Regions from separate parts of the Streptomyces arenae genome, predicted to be linked through region 2. Evidence: riboswitches for the same ligand, from Rfam matches in the RefSeq annotation. Region 2 holds a riboswitch; the other holds the start of a gene.
What was found. A riboswitch is a leader RNA that binds a small molecule or an ion and turns the genes downstream of it on or off. The one in region 2 is predicted to bind glycine.
Positions count from the first base shown of each region.

Region 1 (7,466 bases), on a different contig from region 2:
CGGCGATGCCGACCTGCGGGGGCAGGCCGCGGGCGAACTCGGCGGCGGGCGCGATCGTGTACGACAGGTGGGAGCCGGCCACCAGGCGGAACTGCTCCTCGGAGCTGAAGACCGGGACGTACACCTGGCCGGCGATCTCCGTGGTGGGCAGGTCGAGGGGGCCGCTGTGCGGGCCGCCGCCCTCGGGCAGCGGGATCCACAGGTAGCTGCGGCCCAGTACCTCGATGAGGCGGGCCGCCGCCGCGGGCACGCCGAGGGAGGCCGACAGCACCTCCTCCAGTTCGTTGCCGGGCCAACCGCCGTGCGGGTGGGGGTGTGCCTGTGCCGGGAAGTCCGCGGGAAGGTCCGCCGGGAAGTCCATCTGCCTACCGCCTGCTGGAAACCGCTGTTGAGGCTGAAAAGGCTAGCGGGTGACACCGACAAAGCCAGCAGCCGATTCAAGTCCACGGGCCGCTCCACCTCGTCCGGGGCCGCCCGCCTCGCGCGCTCAGGCTGTGAAGGCGATCCGGCGCAGGGTGTCCGCCGCGTCGCGGTCGAGGAGCACCGCCGAACCGCAGCCCGGAGGCAGATCGCCCTTCTCGACGGAGCGGATCAGCCGGCCCGCCGCCCTGCGGTGGCGCAGGAAGGCGTACCGCGAGACACCACGGCCGCGCTCGCGCTGGCCGTCCAGGGCCGTGCCCGGCGTGACGTCCAGGAGCAGCAGGTGCAGGGTGCCGCCGCGGCGCCGGGCCTCCCGGGCCAGCCAGTCGCGCACCCAGACCTGCGTGCCGCAGTCGTGCACGACCACGCCCTCGCCGGTACGCAGGGCGCGGCGCAGGCCGGCGTAGTGGGCGAGGCGGACCAGCGGGCGGTAGACGGCGTACGGCAGGAGCCGGGCCAGCCGGGCGTCCCAGCGGTCGCGGGTGTCCTGGGAGTCGACGCGTATGCCCTGGACGGTGCGGTGCATCAGCGTCGACTTCCCGCTGCCGGGCAGCCCGGTGACCACGACCAGGTCCCGGGGGCCGAAGAGCAGTCCGTGGGGGCCGTGGCCGGCGCGCTCGCGCAGATCGCGGACGACCGGTGCGGGGCGTGCGCCGTACCGCTCGCGGGCCGGGGCCGTCGGCTGCTCGGGCAGGGCGACGCCCGTCGTCGCCGCGCAGGTCCTCGCGTATGCCGTGGTCCTTGTCACCGTGACCGTCCTCCCTGGGGGTTCAGGAAAGGTTCTCCCCACTTAATGTAAAGAGAAGGTAATGCACGGTGTCTCGCGGTTCGGTGCGCGAACGGCCACAGGCCTGTCACAGAAGGCCGTGCCGGGTCCGGCCTGCCACGGCCGCGGACGGCGTGCAATGATGTCCGCGCCAACTGCATACCGGCCGCTTGAATCCGCGCGGGAGAGTCCCCCGGCACCACGGTGCCCGGGGCGCCGAAGGAGCAAGTCCCTCCCTTGAATCTCTCAGGCCCCGTTACCGCGCGGGCGAGGCACATCTGAAAAGCGGGCCGCTGTGACAGTGGCTCCACCCAAGGTGCAAGCCGTGACCACCCCGTGGTCAGGGCGAACCTCTCAGGTTCCGATGACAGATGGGGAGGACAGCTTCGCCTGTCATGCCCTTGGGACCTCCGGGAGACGACCGACCGATGAGCAGTACCGATTCCGCCGCACCCCGCCGTACCGCGCTCGATGCCCTGCACCGCTCGCTCGGCGCCACCATGACCGACTTCGCCGGCTGGGACATGCCCCTGCGCTACGGCTCCGAGCGTGACGAGCACGTCGCGGTACGGACCCGCGCCGGCCTCTTCGACCTCTCCCACATGGGCGAGATCGCCGTGACGGGGCCGGACGCGGCCCGGCTGCTGAACCACGCCCTCGTCGGGAACATCGCGTCCGTCGGGGTCGGGCGCGCCCGCTACACCATGATCTGCCGGACCGACGGCGGCATCCTGGACGACCTGATCGTCTACCGGCTGGACGAGACGGAGTACCTGGTCGTCGCCAACGCCTCCAACGCCCAGGTGGTCCTCGACGCGCTGCGGGAGCGGGCCGCCGGCTTCGACGCCGAGGTGCGCGACGACCGGGACGCGTACGCCCTGATCGCCGTCCAGGGCCCCGAGTCGCCCGGCATCCTGAAGTCCCTCACCGACGCCGACCTGGACGGCCTCAGGTACTACGCCGGGCTGCCCGGCACGGTCGCCGGGATCCCGGCGCTGATCGCCCGCACCGGCTACACCGGCGAGGACGGCTTCGAGCTGTTCGTGAAGCCGGAGCACGCGGTGGCGCTGTGGCAGGCCCTGACCGAGGCGGGCGAGCCGGCGGGCCTGGTGCCGTGCGGGCTGTCCTGCCGGGACACGCTGCGGCTGGAGGCGGGCATGCCGCTCTACGGGCACGAGCTCAGCACCTCGCTCACCCCGTTCGACGCCGGGCTCGGCCGGGTGGTGAAGTTCGAGAAGGAGGGCGACTTCGTGGGGCGCGAGGCGCTCACCGAGGCGGCGGCCCGCGCCGGATCGAACCCGCCCCGCGTCCTCGTCGGCCTGGTCGCCGAGGGCCGCCGGGTTCCGCGCGCCGGGTACCCGGTGGTCGCCGGCGGCAAGGTGATCGGCGAGGTCACCTCCGGCGCCCCCTCCCCCACCCTCGGCAGGCCGATCGCCATGGCGTACGTCGACGCGGCGCACGCGGCGCCCGGTACGGCGGGTGTCGGTGTGGACATCCGGGGCAGCCACGAGCCGTACGAGGTCGTCGCGCTGCCGTTCTACAAGCGCGAGAAGTAGCCGGAAACCGCCGGAAGAACCGCCCCGGCGCGCTCCGACCACGCCCCCGGGCGTGACCTCACACACATCACCGCTGGTCACGCCCGTTTCCAGCAGTCCCCCTTCACCAGCACTCCCCCGCGTACAGGAGAATTCAGGACATGAGCAACCCCCAGCAGCTGCGTTACAGCAAGGAGCACGAGTGGCTGTCGGCCGCCGAGGACGGCGTGGCGACGGTCGGCATCACGGAGCACGCGGCCAACGCGCTCGGTGACGTCGTCTTCGTCGAGCTCCCGGCGGTCGGCGACACGGTGACCGCGGGCGAGTCCTGCGGCGAGCTGGAGTCGACCAAGTCGGTGTCCGACCTGTACTCGCCGGTCACGGGTGAGATCACCGAGGTCAACGAGGACGTCGTGGAGGACCCGTCGCTGGTGAACTCGGCTCCCTTCGAGGGCGGCTGGCTGTTCAAGGTGCGCTTCGCGGACGAGCCGGCCGACCTGCTCTCCGCCGACGAGTACACCGCCTTCACCGCCGGCTGAGGCGACGCGGAAACAGACGTCGCAGACCAGGCGTCGTAGAAACAGGAGTCGTAGAAGCAGATGTCCGTTCTGAACACGTCCCTGCACGAGCTCGACCCGGAGGTCGCCGCCGCGGTGGACGCCGAGCTGGTGCGGCAGCAGTCCACCCTGGAGATGATCGCCTCCGAGAACTTCGCGCCGATCGCGGTCATGGAGGCGCAGGGCTCGGTCCTCACCAACAAGTACGCCGAGGGCTACCCCGGCCGTCGCTACTACGGCGGCTGCGAGCACGTCGACGTGACCGAGCAGATCGCCATCGACCGGGTGAAGGAGCTCTTCGGCGCCGAGTACGCGAACGTACAGCCGCACTCGGGCGCCTCCGCCAACCAGGCGGCCCTGTTCGCGCTGGCCCAGCCCGGGGACACCATCCTCGGCCTGGACCTCGCGCACGGCGGCCACCTGACCCACGGCATGCGCCTGAACTTCTCCGGCAAGCAGTTCGACGTGGTCGCCTACCACGTCGACGACGCCGGTCTCGTGGACATGGCCGAGGTCGAGCGGCTCGCCAAGGAGCACCGGCCGAAGGTGATCATCGCCGGCTGGTCGGCGTACCCGCGGCAGCTGGACTTCGCGGAGTTCCGCCGGATCGCCGACGAGGTCGAGGCGTACCTGTGGGTCGACATGGCGCACTTCGCCGGCCTGGTGGCGGCGGGGCTGCACGAGAACCCGGTGCCGTACGCCGACGTGGTCACGTCCACCACGCACAAGACGCTCGGCGGCCCGCGCGGCGGCATCATCCTCGCGAAGCAGGCCTTCGCGAAGAAGCTGAACTCGTCCGTCTTCCCGGGCTTCCAGGGCGGTCCCCTGGAGCACGTGATCGCGGCGAAGGCGGTCTCCTTCAAGGTCGCCGCCTCCGAGGACTTCAAGGAACGGCAGCGTCGTACCGTGGAGGGTGCGCGCATCCTGGCGGAGCGGCTGACGGCCGACGACGCCCGCGAGGCCGGCGTGAACGTCCTCTCCGGTGGTACCGACGTCCACCTGATCCTCGTCGACCTGCGCGAGTCCGAGCTGGACGGACAGCAGGCCGAGGACCGGCTCCACGAGGTCGGCATCACGGTCAACCGCAACGCCGTCCCGAACGACCCGCGCCCGCCGATGGTCACCTCAGGGCTGCGGATCGGCACCCCGGCGCTGGCCACCCGCGGCTTCACGGCCGAGGACTTCGCCGAGGTCGCGGACGTGATCGCCGAGACGCTGAAGCCCGCCTACGACGCCGCGGCGCTGAAGGCCCGGGTCGAGGCCCTCACCGCGAAGCACCCGCTTTACCCCGGTCTGAACAAGTAGTTCCCTGGTGGGGGCGCCCGACGGCGTGCGCCCCCGCCCTTTTCCAAGGAGTTCCCGTGGCCATCTCGGTCTTCGACCTGTTCTCGATCGGCATCGGCCCGTCGAGCTCCCACACCGTCGGCCCGATGCGCGCCGCCCGGATGTTCGCCCTCCGGCTGCGCAACGAGGAGCTGCTGCCCTCGGTCGCGCAGATACGTTCCGAGCTGTACGGATCCCTGGGCGCGACCGGCCACGGACACGGCACCCCGAAGGCGGTGCTGCTCGGCCTGGAGGGCGCCTCCCCGCGCACGGTGGACGTGGAGACCGCGGACGACCGCATCGAGGCGATCAAGGCCACGCGCCGCCTGTCCCTCCTCGGCGAGCACGAGATCCCGTTCTCCTTCGACGACGACCTGAAGCTGCACCGGCGCAAGGCGCTCCCCTATCACGCGAACGGCATGACCCTCTGGGCGTACGACGCGCAGGGCACCGAACTGCTCTCGAAGACGTACTACTCGGTGGGCGGCGGGTTCGTCGTCGACGAGGAGGCGGTCGGCGCGGACCGCATCAAGCTGGACGACACGGCCCTGAAGTACCCCTTCCGCACCGGCGACGAGCTGCTGCGCCTGACGCGGGAGACGGGTCTGTCGATCTCCGCGCTGATGCTGGAGAACGAGCGGGCCTGGCGGACCGAGGAGGAGATCCGCGAGGGGCTGCTGGACATCTGGCGGGTGATGCAGGCGTGCGTCTCGCGCGGGATGTCGCGGGAGGGCATCCTGCCCGGCGGGCTGCGCGTACGCCGTCGGGCCGCGGTCTCGGCCCGCCAACTGCGGGCCGAGGGCAACCCGTTGGCGCACGCGATGGAGTGGATCACGCTCTACGCGATGGCCGTGAACGAGGAGAACGCGGCGGGCGGCCGGGTGGTCACCGCTCCCACGAACGGCGCGGCCGGCATCATCCCCGCGGTCCTGCACTACTACATCAACTTCGTCCCGGGTGCCGACGAGGACGGCGTGGTCCGCTTCCTCCTGGCGGCCGGCGCGATCGGCATGCTCTTCAAGGAGAACGCGTCCATCTCGGGCGCCGAGGTCGGCTGCCAGGGCGAGGTCGGCTCGGCCTGCTCGATGGCGGCGGGCGCTCTCGCCGAGGTCCTCGGCGGCTCCCCGGAGCAGGTCGAGAACGCGGCCGAGATCGGCATGGAGCACAACCTCGGCCTCACCTGCGACCCGGTCGGCGGCCTGGTCCAGATCCCCTGCATCGAGCGCAACGGCATGGCCGCCGTCAAGGCGGTCACCGCGGCCCGCATGGCCATGCGCGGCGACGGCTCCCACAAGGTCTCCCTGGACAAGGTCATCAAGACCATGAAGGACACGGGCGCCGACATGAGCGTCAAGTACAAGGAGACGGCCCGCGGCGGCCTCGCGGTGAACATCATCGAGTGCTGAGGGAGCGCGCGCCGCGTCGCCCCGGGCCGAACGTGACTCGGACGGTCGAGTCCGCTGGAAGCACGAGAACACTTCCGGTGACCGGCTCCCAGTCCTCCGGGATGACGAACATCCGACGGTTGGATTCCGCGAGAATCCGCCGTACATGAACAGCTCCAGGCCGCCGCCCAGCAGGAGCGGCGTGTCCATTGCTCCGGCCTGCCAGACGGCGAAGCCGCCCAGCATGCCGAGCAGGAAGAGACATCCCCCGCACGCGGACAATCCGTAGGGGAGCAACCGGACCCCGCGTGCGCGTGGCGTGGTCCGGAGTCCCGCGGACCGGATGGCGTAGTACACGACGACACCCGCCAGCGCGACGGTCAGCGCCGCCCCGGCCGGCGTCGCCGCACGTCCCGGGGGCCAATGTTCCCCCTGGGGCTACCCATAAGTAATCGCCTGCTTCTACGCTGCCGCCAACTCACCCTTCGAGGCAGGGAGTTGGGGCATGGGAGTGGTCAGACGGGTGGCGGCGGGCGTGGTTGCCGCGGGGTTGCTGCTGGTGGTTCCCGGGGTGGCGCACGCGGACACCGGGGCGGGCGCGGTGAAGTTCTCCGCGAGCACCGGCATCGGTACCCACAACGCGTACGAGAAGGACAAGTACACCTACTGGGCGCAGGCGCTGGACTCCGGGGCCTCGCTGCTGGAACTGGACGTGTACGTGGACAGCATCACCAAACGGTGGCGCGTGAGCCACAGCAACCCGTTCGGCAACGACAACAACTGCGAACACGCTGACACACCTGGCGAGTTGTACAGCCAGAGCCGCAACCAGGATCTCGGCAGCTGCCTGGACAACATGGCCGCCTGGGAGCAGTTGCACCCCGACCACGCACCCGTGATCGTCAAGGTCGAGATGAAGGTCGGGTTCAACCAGACCATCGGCCTCGGCCCGAGCGCCTTCGACACGCTCGTCTCGCAGAAGCTCGGCAGCAGCGTGTACAAGCCGGCCGACCTGCTCGGCTCGTCGTACCCGACGCTCGACGCCGCCGCGAAGGCCGACGCCTGGCCCACCCGTGACCAGCTCAAGGGCAAGTTCGTCTTCGAACTGATCCCGGGCACGGTGGAGCAGGCCAACCCGTTCGACCACTACTGGACGGACCAGGAGTACGGCGACCACCTGCGGGATCTGTACGCAGCCGGAAAGATCTCCGAGGCGCAGGCCTTCCCCGCCGTGCTGGGCGCGGCGAACGGGGACCCGCGCACGAGCCGTTACGACGCCTCCATCCGGCCCTGGTTCGTGTTCTTCGACGGCGACGCGGCCACCTACGTCAACAACGGCTACGACACGTCGTTCTACGCCGCGAACCACTACATCCTGATCATGACGGACGCCTACAACGTCTCACCGGCGATCTCCTCCACCAGCCCGACGGACGCCGAGGTCGCGGCCCGTCTCGCCCTGCTCGCCGCCGACCACGCC
Region 1 is NZ_JAKQYH010000029.1:137,056-144,521, forward strand. It holds gene MB828_RS14270 (enhanced serine sensitivity protein SseB) at 1-361, opposite strand, end outside; gene MB828_RS14275 (AAA family ATPase) at 488-1,168, opposite strand; glycine riboswitch at 1,358-1,458, shown strand; glycine riboswitch at 1,459-1,567, shown strand; gene gcvT (glycine cleavage system aminomethyltransferase GcvT) at 1,615-2,742, shown strand; gene gcvH (glycine cleavage system protein GcvH) at 2,883-3,260, shown strand; gene glyA (serine hydroxymethyltransferase) at 3,321-4,583, shown strand; gene MB828_RS14295 (L-serine ammonia-lyase) at 4,640-6,007, shown strand; gene MB828_RS14300 (phosphatidylinositol-specific phospholipase C domain-containing protein) at 6,492-7,466, shown strand, end outside.
Region 1: another riboswitch for glycine. It lies ahead of gcvT (glycine cleavage system aminomethyltransferase GcvT); the one in region 2 lies ahead of gcvP (aminomethyl-transferring glycine dehydrogenase).

Region 2 (7,466 bases):
TGTTCAAGGACGTGCTGGAGGCCGTCGGTCAGGAGCTCACCGAAGTACGCATCACGGACCTGCGTGAGGGCGTCTTCTACGCGGAGCTGGTGTTCGCCAGCGGCGTCGAGGTGAGCGCCCGTCCGTCCGACGCGATAGCGCTTGCGCTGCGCACCGGTACGCCGATCTACGGCAGCGACACGGTGCTGGACGACGCGGGGATCGCGATTCCGGACGAGCAGGAGGACGAGGTGGAGAAGTTCCGCGAGTTCCTCGACCAGATCTCGCCCGAGGACTTCGGCAGCAGCAGCCAGTGAGAGCGCCGAGCGGCCCGTTACCCACCGGAAGGTCGGTGACGGGCCGGTTCGCGGGCCGGGGCCGGCCGAAACTCATGGGCAATTGCCAGCGGCCACTGAGAGCGTCCTACGGCCTGCCGCCAGAGCATTCGGCTAGCCTTTCCCCGCGGTGGGGCACGGGAAACCACTCCTAGGGTGATTATCACTCGGCGTGCCGAGCGTGGCGATCGTTGACGCGCCCCTGGTGACTGCCTACCGTCGAGAAGGCAGGTCAAGGACGGAGGTCGGCGTGAGAAGCAGCGGCGACGGTACGGCTGGGGGTGCCCCCGGACACGGTTTCGGGGAGAGCGGTCCATACCCGCTTCACAGCAGCACAGCCGGTCACGCCCCGCAGCGGCCGACGGCAGTGCCGAGCGGCGGAGGGGCGGCGTCCATGGCCACCGAGGAGATCGGCTACCGCGGGCCCACGGCCTGCGCGGCGGCCGGCATCACCTACCGGCAACTCGACTACTGGGCCCGCACCGGCCTGGTCGAGCCCAGCGTGCGGCCCGCCTACGGGTCGGGCACGCAGCGTCTGTACAGCTTCCGGGACGTCGTTGTCCTGAAGATCGTCAAGCGGTTCCTGGACACCGGGGTCTCCCTCCAGAACATCCGCAGCGCGGTTCAGCACCTCAGAGAACGCGGTTTCCGCGACCTGGAGCGGATGACCCTCATGAGCGACGGTGCCACGGTCTACGAGTGCACCTCGCCGGACGAGGTGCACGCCCTGCTCCAGGGCGGTCAGGGCATCTTCGGGATCGCGGTCGGCGTGGTCTGGCGGGACGTGGAGAACGCGCTCTCCCAGCTGCACGGCGAGCGCGTCGACACCGGTGAGACCCTCGTCGGGCACAACCCGGCCGACGAACTGGCCCGGCGGCGCAACAAGGCGGTCTGACCTCCCGGCGCGTCCGGCGCGTTGTCAGTGGCGTGGTGCAGCATCGGAGATGTGAGAAACGCGCCCACGATCCTGCATCTCGACATGGATGCCTTCTACGCCTCGGTGGAGCAGGCGTCCAAGCCGAGCCTGCGCGGGAAGGCCGTGGTCGTGGGCGGGCTCGGACCGCGTGGTGTGGTGGCCACCGCGTCGTACGAGGCCCGGGTGTTCGGGGTGCACTCCGCGATGCCGATGGCGCAGGCGCGCAGGCTGGCGCCGAACGCCGCGTACCTGGTGCCGCGCTTCACGCTGTACCGCTCGATCAGCGAGCAGGTGATGACCCTGTTGCACGAGCTGTCGCCGCTGGTGGAGCCGTTGAGCCTGGATGAGGCGTTCGTGGACCTGGAGGCCGGTGAGAGGGCCTCGGACGAGGCGTCGGCCCGGTCGGTCGGGGAGCGGCTGCGCGCGGACATACGGGCCGTCACGGGGCTCTCCGGGTCCGTCGGGCTCGCCGCGTCCAAGATGCTCGCGAAGATCGCCTCCGAGCAGGCCAAGCCGGACGGCCTGGTGCTGATCGAGCCGGGCACCGAGCGGACGCTGCTCGGGCCGATGCCGGTGCGGATCCTGCCGGGGGTGGGGCCGGCGACGGGGGACCATCTGCGGCGGGCCGGGATCACCACGGTCGCCGAGATCGCCGAGGCCGGTGAGGACGAGCTGGTACGGCTGCTGGGCAAGGCCCACGGGCACGCGCTGTACGCGATGGCGCTCGCGCACGACGAGCGGCCCGTGGTGGCCGAGCGGGAGGCCAAGTCGGTGTCCGTGGAGGACACCTACGACGTGGACATCCACGACCGGCTGAGAGTGGGCATGGAGGTGCGGCGGCTGGCGGACCGGTGCGTGCGGCGGCTGCGGGAGGCCGGGCTGTCGGGGCGGACGATCGTGCTGAAGGTGCGGCGGTACGACTTCTCGACGCTGACCCGGTCGGAGACGCTGCGGGGGCCGACCGACGACCCGGCGGTGGTGCGGGAGGCGGCCGCGCGGCTGCTCGACTCGGTGGACACGACGGGGGGCGTGCGACTGCTGGGGGTGGGGGTGACGGGCCTGGCCGACTACACCCAGGAGGACCTCTTCGCGCAGGCCGCGGGGGAGGTGACGGACGTCACGGCGGAGGAGGACACCGTGGAGCCCGTCGCCGTGGCCGAGCAGGACGCGGCGGCCGGACGGCGCTGGCCCGCGGGGCACGACGTGCGGCACGCGCAGTACGGACCCGGATGGGTGCAGGGCAGCGGGCTGGGGCGGGTGACGGTGCGCTTCGAGACACCGGCGTCGCTGGTGCCGGGCCGGGTGCGGACGTTCCGGGTCGACGATCCGGAGCTGGAGCCCGCGGATCCGTTGCCGTTGGTGGAGGACGTGACGGGGGCCGCGCCGGACGGCCCGCGACGGGACGCCCTCGGCCCTCAGGCCCCCGTGTCCTCCGTGCCCGCCAGCTTGCCGAACTCGTGGTCCGGGCGGGGCGGGGGCGGAACCGCCGTGTCCAGACCGTAGTGGTGGTAGAGCTGGAGCTCCTGCTCCGGAGAGAGGTGGCGGCCCACTCCGAAGTCGGGGGCGTCCTTGATCAGGGCGCGGTCGAAGGGGATGTGCAGGGTGCCCTCGACCAGCTCGCTGGGCTCCAGGGGCACGAACGCGTCCCGGGAGAACAGGCCGGTGCGTATGGCCGCCCACTCCGGCACGCCCGTCGCGTCGTCGAGGTACACCTCGTCGATCGTGCCGATCTTCGTGCCGTTGCGGTCGAACGCCTTGCGGCCGATCAGGTTGCGCGGATCGATGTCGGTCTGCACGGGCCCTCCACTTGGTCGCAACTCATCCGTAAGCACTACAAAAGAGCACATTCAAGGAGGCGGCCACTCGAAGGTCCGTGCGTTGCCCCCGCTGGTACGCTGGCAGCGGCTGCTGACCCCGTGCGGGAGAGTCCTCCGGGCAATCCGGAGGCGCCGAAGGAGCAAATCCTCCCCGGAATCTCTCAGGCCCACGTACCGCACGGACGAGGTCACTCTGGAAAGCAGGGCGGACGTCGACGGTGTCCGCCCTCACCGACGGTGAAAGCCGGTGCCCACGGGCGTCCGGCGAAGCTCTCAGGTTGAGATGACAGAGGGGGAGGCCGTCGGGGTACCCGTGCCGGGGTACCCCTCGAAGGTCGCGTCAGACCAGGAGGCCTCCGCAATGACCGCCCACCGCCCTTCGCTCTCCGAGCTCGAACAGGCAATCCCCTTCGAGCAGCGCCACATCGGGCCCGACCAGGAGGCGCGGGCCAAGATGCTCGCGCAGGTCGGCTACGGCTCGCTGGACGAACTGACGGCCGCGGCCGTGCCGGACGTGATCAAGAACGCCGACCGCCTGGAGCTGCCGGGTGCCCGGACCGAGGCCGAGGTCCTCGCCGAACTGCGCTCGCTCGCCGACCGCAACCAGGTGCTCGGCTCGATGATCGGCCTCGGCTACTACGGGACCTTCACCCCGCCCGTCATCCTGCGCAACGTGATGGAGAACCCCGCCTGGTACACGGCCTACACGCCGTACCAGCCGGAGATCTCCCAGGGCCGGCTGGAAGCGCTGCTGAACTTCCAGACCGTGGTCGCCGACCTCACCGGGCTGCCCACCTCCGGCGCCTCGCTGCTCGACGAGGGCACGGCCGCCGCCGAGGCCGTGGCCCTGTCACTGCGCATGGGCAAGAACAAGAAGGGCGTCTACGTCGTCGACGCGGACGCGCTGCCGCAGACCATCGCGGTGATCCGCACGCGCACCGAGCCGACGGGCGTGGAGGTCGTGGTCGCCGACCTCTCCGAGGGCATCCCGGCGGACCTCGCCGGACGTGAGATCAGCGGCGTGCTCGTCCAGTACCCCGGTGCCTCCGGTGCCGTACGCGACATCAAGCCCGTCATCGAGCAGGCGCACGAGCTCGGCGCGCTCGTCACCGTGGCCGCCGATCTGCTCGCCCTGACCCTGCTGACCTCCCCGGGCGAGCTGGGGGCCGACATCGCGGTCGGCACCACCCAGCGGTTCGGCGTGCCGATGGGCTTCGGCGGGCCGCACGCCGGCTACATGGCCGTCCGTGAGAAGTTCGCGCGCAGCCTGCCCGGCCGGCTCGTGGGCGTGTCCGTGGACGCCGACGGGAACAAGGCCTACCGGCTCGCGCTGCAGACCCGCGAGCAGCACATCCGCCGGGAGAAGGCCACCAGCAACATCTGCACCGCGCAGGTGCTGCTCGCCGTGATGGCCGGCATGTACGCCGTCTACCACGGCCCCGAGGGGCTCCAGGCCATCGCCCGGCGCACCCACCGGTACGCCACGGTCCTCGCCGCGGGCCTGCGGGCCGGCGGCGTCGAGATCGTGCACGGCGCCTACTTCGACACCCTCACCGCGCGGGTGCCCGGCAAGGCCGCCGAGGTCGTCTCCGCCGCCCGGCAGGGCGGTGTCAACCTGCGGCTCGTCGACGCCGACCACGTCTCCATGGCCTGCGACGAGACGACCACGCGCGCCCAGCTGAGCGCCGTGTGGGGCGCCTTCGGGGTCGACGGCGACGTCGAGGCGCTGGACGCCGTCACCGAGGACACGCTGCCCGAGGCGCTGCTGCGCACCGACGGCTACCTCACCCACCCCGTCTTCCAGCAGCACCGCTCCGAGACCGCGATGCTGCGCTACCTGCGCAAGCTCGCCGACCGCGACTACGCGCTGGACCGGGGCATGATCCCGCTGGGCTCGTGCACCATGAAGCTGAACGCCACCACCGAGATGGAGCCGGTCACCTGGCCCGAGTTCGGTCAGCTGCACCCCTTCGCGCCCGCCGAGCAGGCACAGGGCTACCTGACGCTCATCCGGGAACTGGAGGAGCGGCTCGCCGAGGTCACCGGCTACGACAAGGTGTCGTTGCAGCCCAACGCCGGATCCCAGGGCGAGCTGGCCGGCCTGCTCGCCGTGCGCGCCTACCACCGGGCCAACGGCGACGCGCAGCGGACCGTGTGCCTGATCCCGTCGTCCGCCCACGGGACCAATGCGGCCAGCGCGGTGATGGCGGGCATGAAGGTCGTCGTCGTGAAGACCGCCGAGGACGGCGAGATCGACGTCGAGGACCTGCGGGCGAAGATCGAGCAGCACCGCGACGAACTCGCGGTACTGATGATCACCTACCCGTCCACCCACGGCGTGTTCGAGGAGCACGTCGCCGACATCTGCGCCCAGGTCCACGAGGCCGGCGGCCAGGTCTACGTCGACGGTGCCAACCTGAACGCCCTGGTCGGGCTCGCCAAGCCGGGGCACTTCGGCGGTGACGTGTCCCACCTCAACCTGCACAAGACCTTCTGCATCCCGCACGGCGGCGGCGGACCGGGCGTCGGTCCGGTGGCCGTACGGGCCCACCTGGCGCCGTACCTGCCGAACCACCCGCTCCAGCCGGCCGCCGGGCCGGAGACCGGGGTCGGGCCGATCTCCGCGGCGCCCTGGGGCTCGGCCGGGATCCTGCCGATCTCGTGGGCGTACGTCCGGCTCATGGGCGGCGAGGGGCTGAAGCGGGCCACCCAGGTGGCCGTGCTCAGCGCCAACTACGTCGCCAAGCGGCTCGAGCCGCACTTCCCCGTGCTCTACACCGGGCCCGGCGGGCTGGTCGCGCACGAGTGCATCATCGACCTGCGGCCGCTCACCAAGGCGACCGGGGTCAGCGTCGACGACGTCGCCAAGCGGCTCATCGACTACGGCTTCCACGCGCCGACGATGTCCTTCCCGGTCGCCGGCACGCTGATGATCGAGCCGACCGAGTCCGAGGACCTGGGTGAGCTGGACCGGTTCTGCGACGCGATGATCGCCATCCGCGCGGAGATCGACAAGGTGGGGGCAGGACAGTGGCCCGCCGAGGACAACCCGCTGCGGGGCGCTCCGCACACGGCCGCCGCGCTCGGCGGGGAGTGGGAGCACGCGTACAGTCGCGTGGAGGCCGTCTTCCCGGCCGGGGTGTCCGCCGCCGACAAGTACTGGCCGCCGGTGCGCCGGATCGACCAGGCCTTCGGCGACCGGAACCTGGTGTGCTCGTGCCCGCCGCTGGACGCGTACGAGGACTGACCCGTAGTACCCGCGCACGCGCAGGAGGCCCCGCTTCGGCGGGGCCTTCCGCGTTCACGCCGGGTACGCGTGGGTCTGGGTCGCCTTCAGGGTCGCCCAGACCGTGGCGCCCGGACGCAGGTCCAGCTCGGCCGCCCCGACCGTGGTCAGGTCGGCCGCCAGGGAGAGTTCGCCGGTCAGGTCGGCGCGGATCCGGTCGCCGTGGGTCTCCAGGCCGGCGACCTCGCACCGCCAGAGGTTGCGGGCGCTGACGCCTGTGGGGCGGTCCCGGAAGAGGGTGACCGCGCTCGGCGGGAACGCGACGAAGACGTCACCGGTCAACTCCTCGGTGACGGTGATCGCGGGTCCCGTCTCCAGCTTGACCGTGTGGCCCTCGGCCCGGCCCCGGTAGAGGTTGAGGCCGACCAGGTGGGCGATGTAGTCGGTGCGCGGGTGACGGGCGATGTCGGCGGGGGTGCCCTGCTGGACGATCCTGCCGTGTTCGATCACGATCAGGCGGTCGGCCAGCACCATCGCGTCGAGCGGGTCGTGGGTCACCAGTACCGCCACGGCCTCGAACTCGGCCAGGTGGCGGCGGAGCTGGGAGCGTACGTCCAGGCGGGTGCGGGCGTCGAGGGCGGCGAGGGGTTCGTCGAGGAGGAGGAGCCGGGGGCGGGTGGCCAGGGCGCGGGCCAGGGCGACGCGCTGGGCCTGGCCGCCGGAGAGCCGGCGGGGTTTGGCGCCGGCGTGTGCGGTGAGACCCATGCGGTCCAGCCAGCCGGCCGCCACGGCACGGGACTCGGCCTTCGTCGCGCCCTGGCAGCGGGGGCCGAAGGCGACGTTGTCCAGGGCCGTGAGGTGGGGGAAGAGGAGGTAGTCCTGGAAGACGACGCCGACCGGGCGGGACTCGGGCGGTGTGCCGTCCAGCTGTTCGCCGTCCAGGCGGAGCCGGCCGGCGGAGAGCGGGGTGAGGCCTGCCAGGGCGCGCAGGGCCGTGGTCTTGCCCGCGCCGTTGGGGCCGAGGAGGGCGACGACCTCGCCGGGGGCGGCGGTGAGGGTGATGTCCAGGTGGAAGGCGGCGCGGGTGACCACCAGGTGCGCGTCGAGGCCGGTCGGGCCGTGGCTGCCGGACGGGGGCACAGTGGTCATGGCGCTGTCATCCAACGGTCCCGCAGCCCGGCCAGCACCGCGAT
Region 2 is NZ_JAKQYH010000074.1:8,059-15,524, forward strand. It holds gene MB828_RS36745 (bifunctional nuclease family protein) at 1-296, shown strand, start outside; gene MB828_RS36750 (MerR family transcriptional regulator) at 565-1,209, shown strand; gene MB828_RS36755 (DNA polymerase IV) at 1,261-2,733, shown strand; gene MB828_RS36760 (PRC-barrel domain-containing protein) at 2,646-3,026, opposite strand; glycine riboswitch at 3,140-3,234, shown strand; gene gcvP (aminomethyl-transferring glycine dehydrogenase) at 3,409-6,294, shown strand; gene MB828_RS36770 (ABC transporter ATP-binding protein) at 6,349-7,422, opposite strand; gene MB828_RS36775 (ABC transporter permease) at 7,419-7,466, opposite strand, start outside.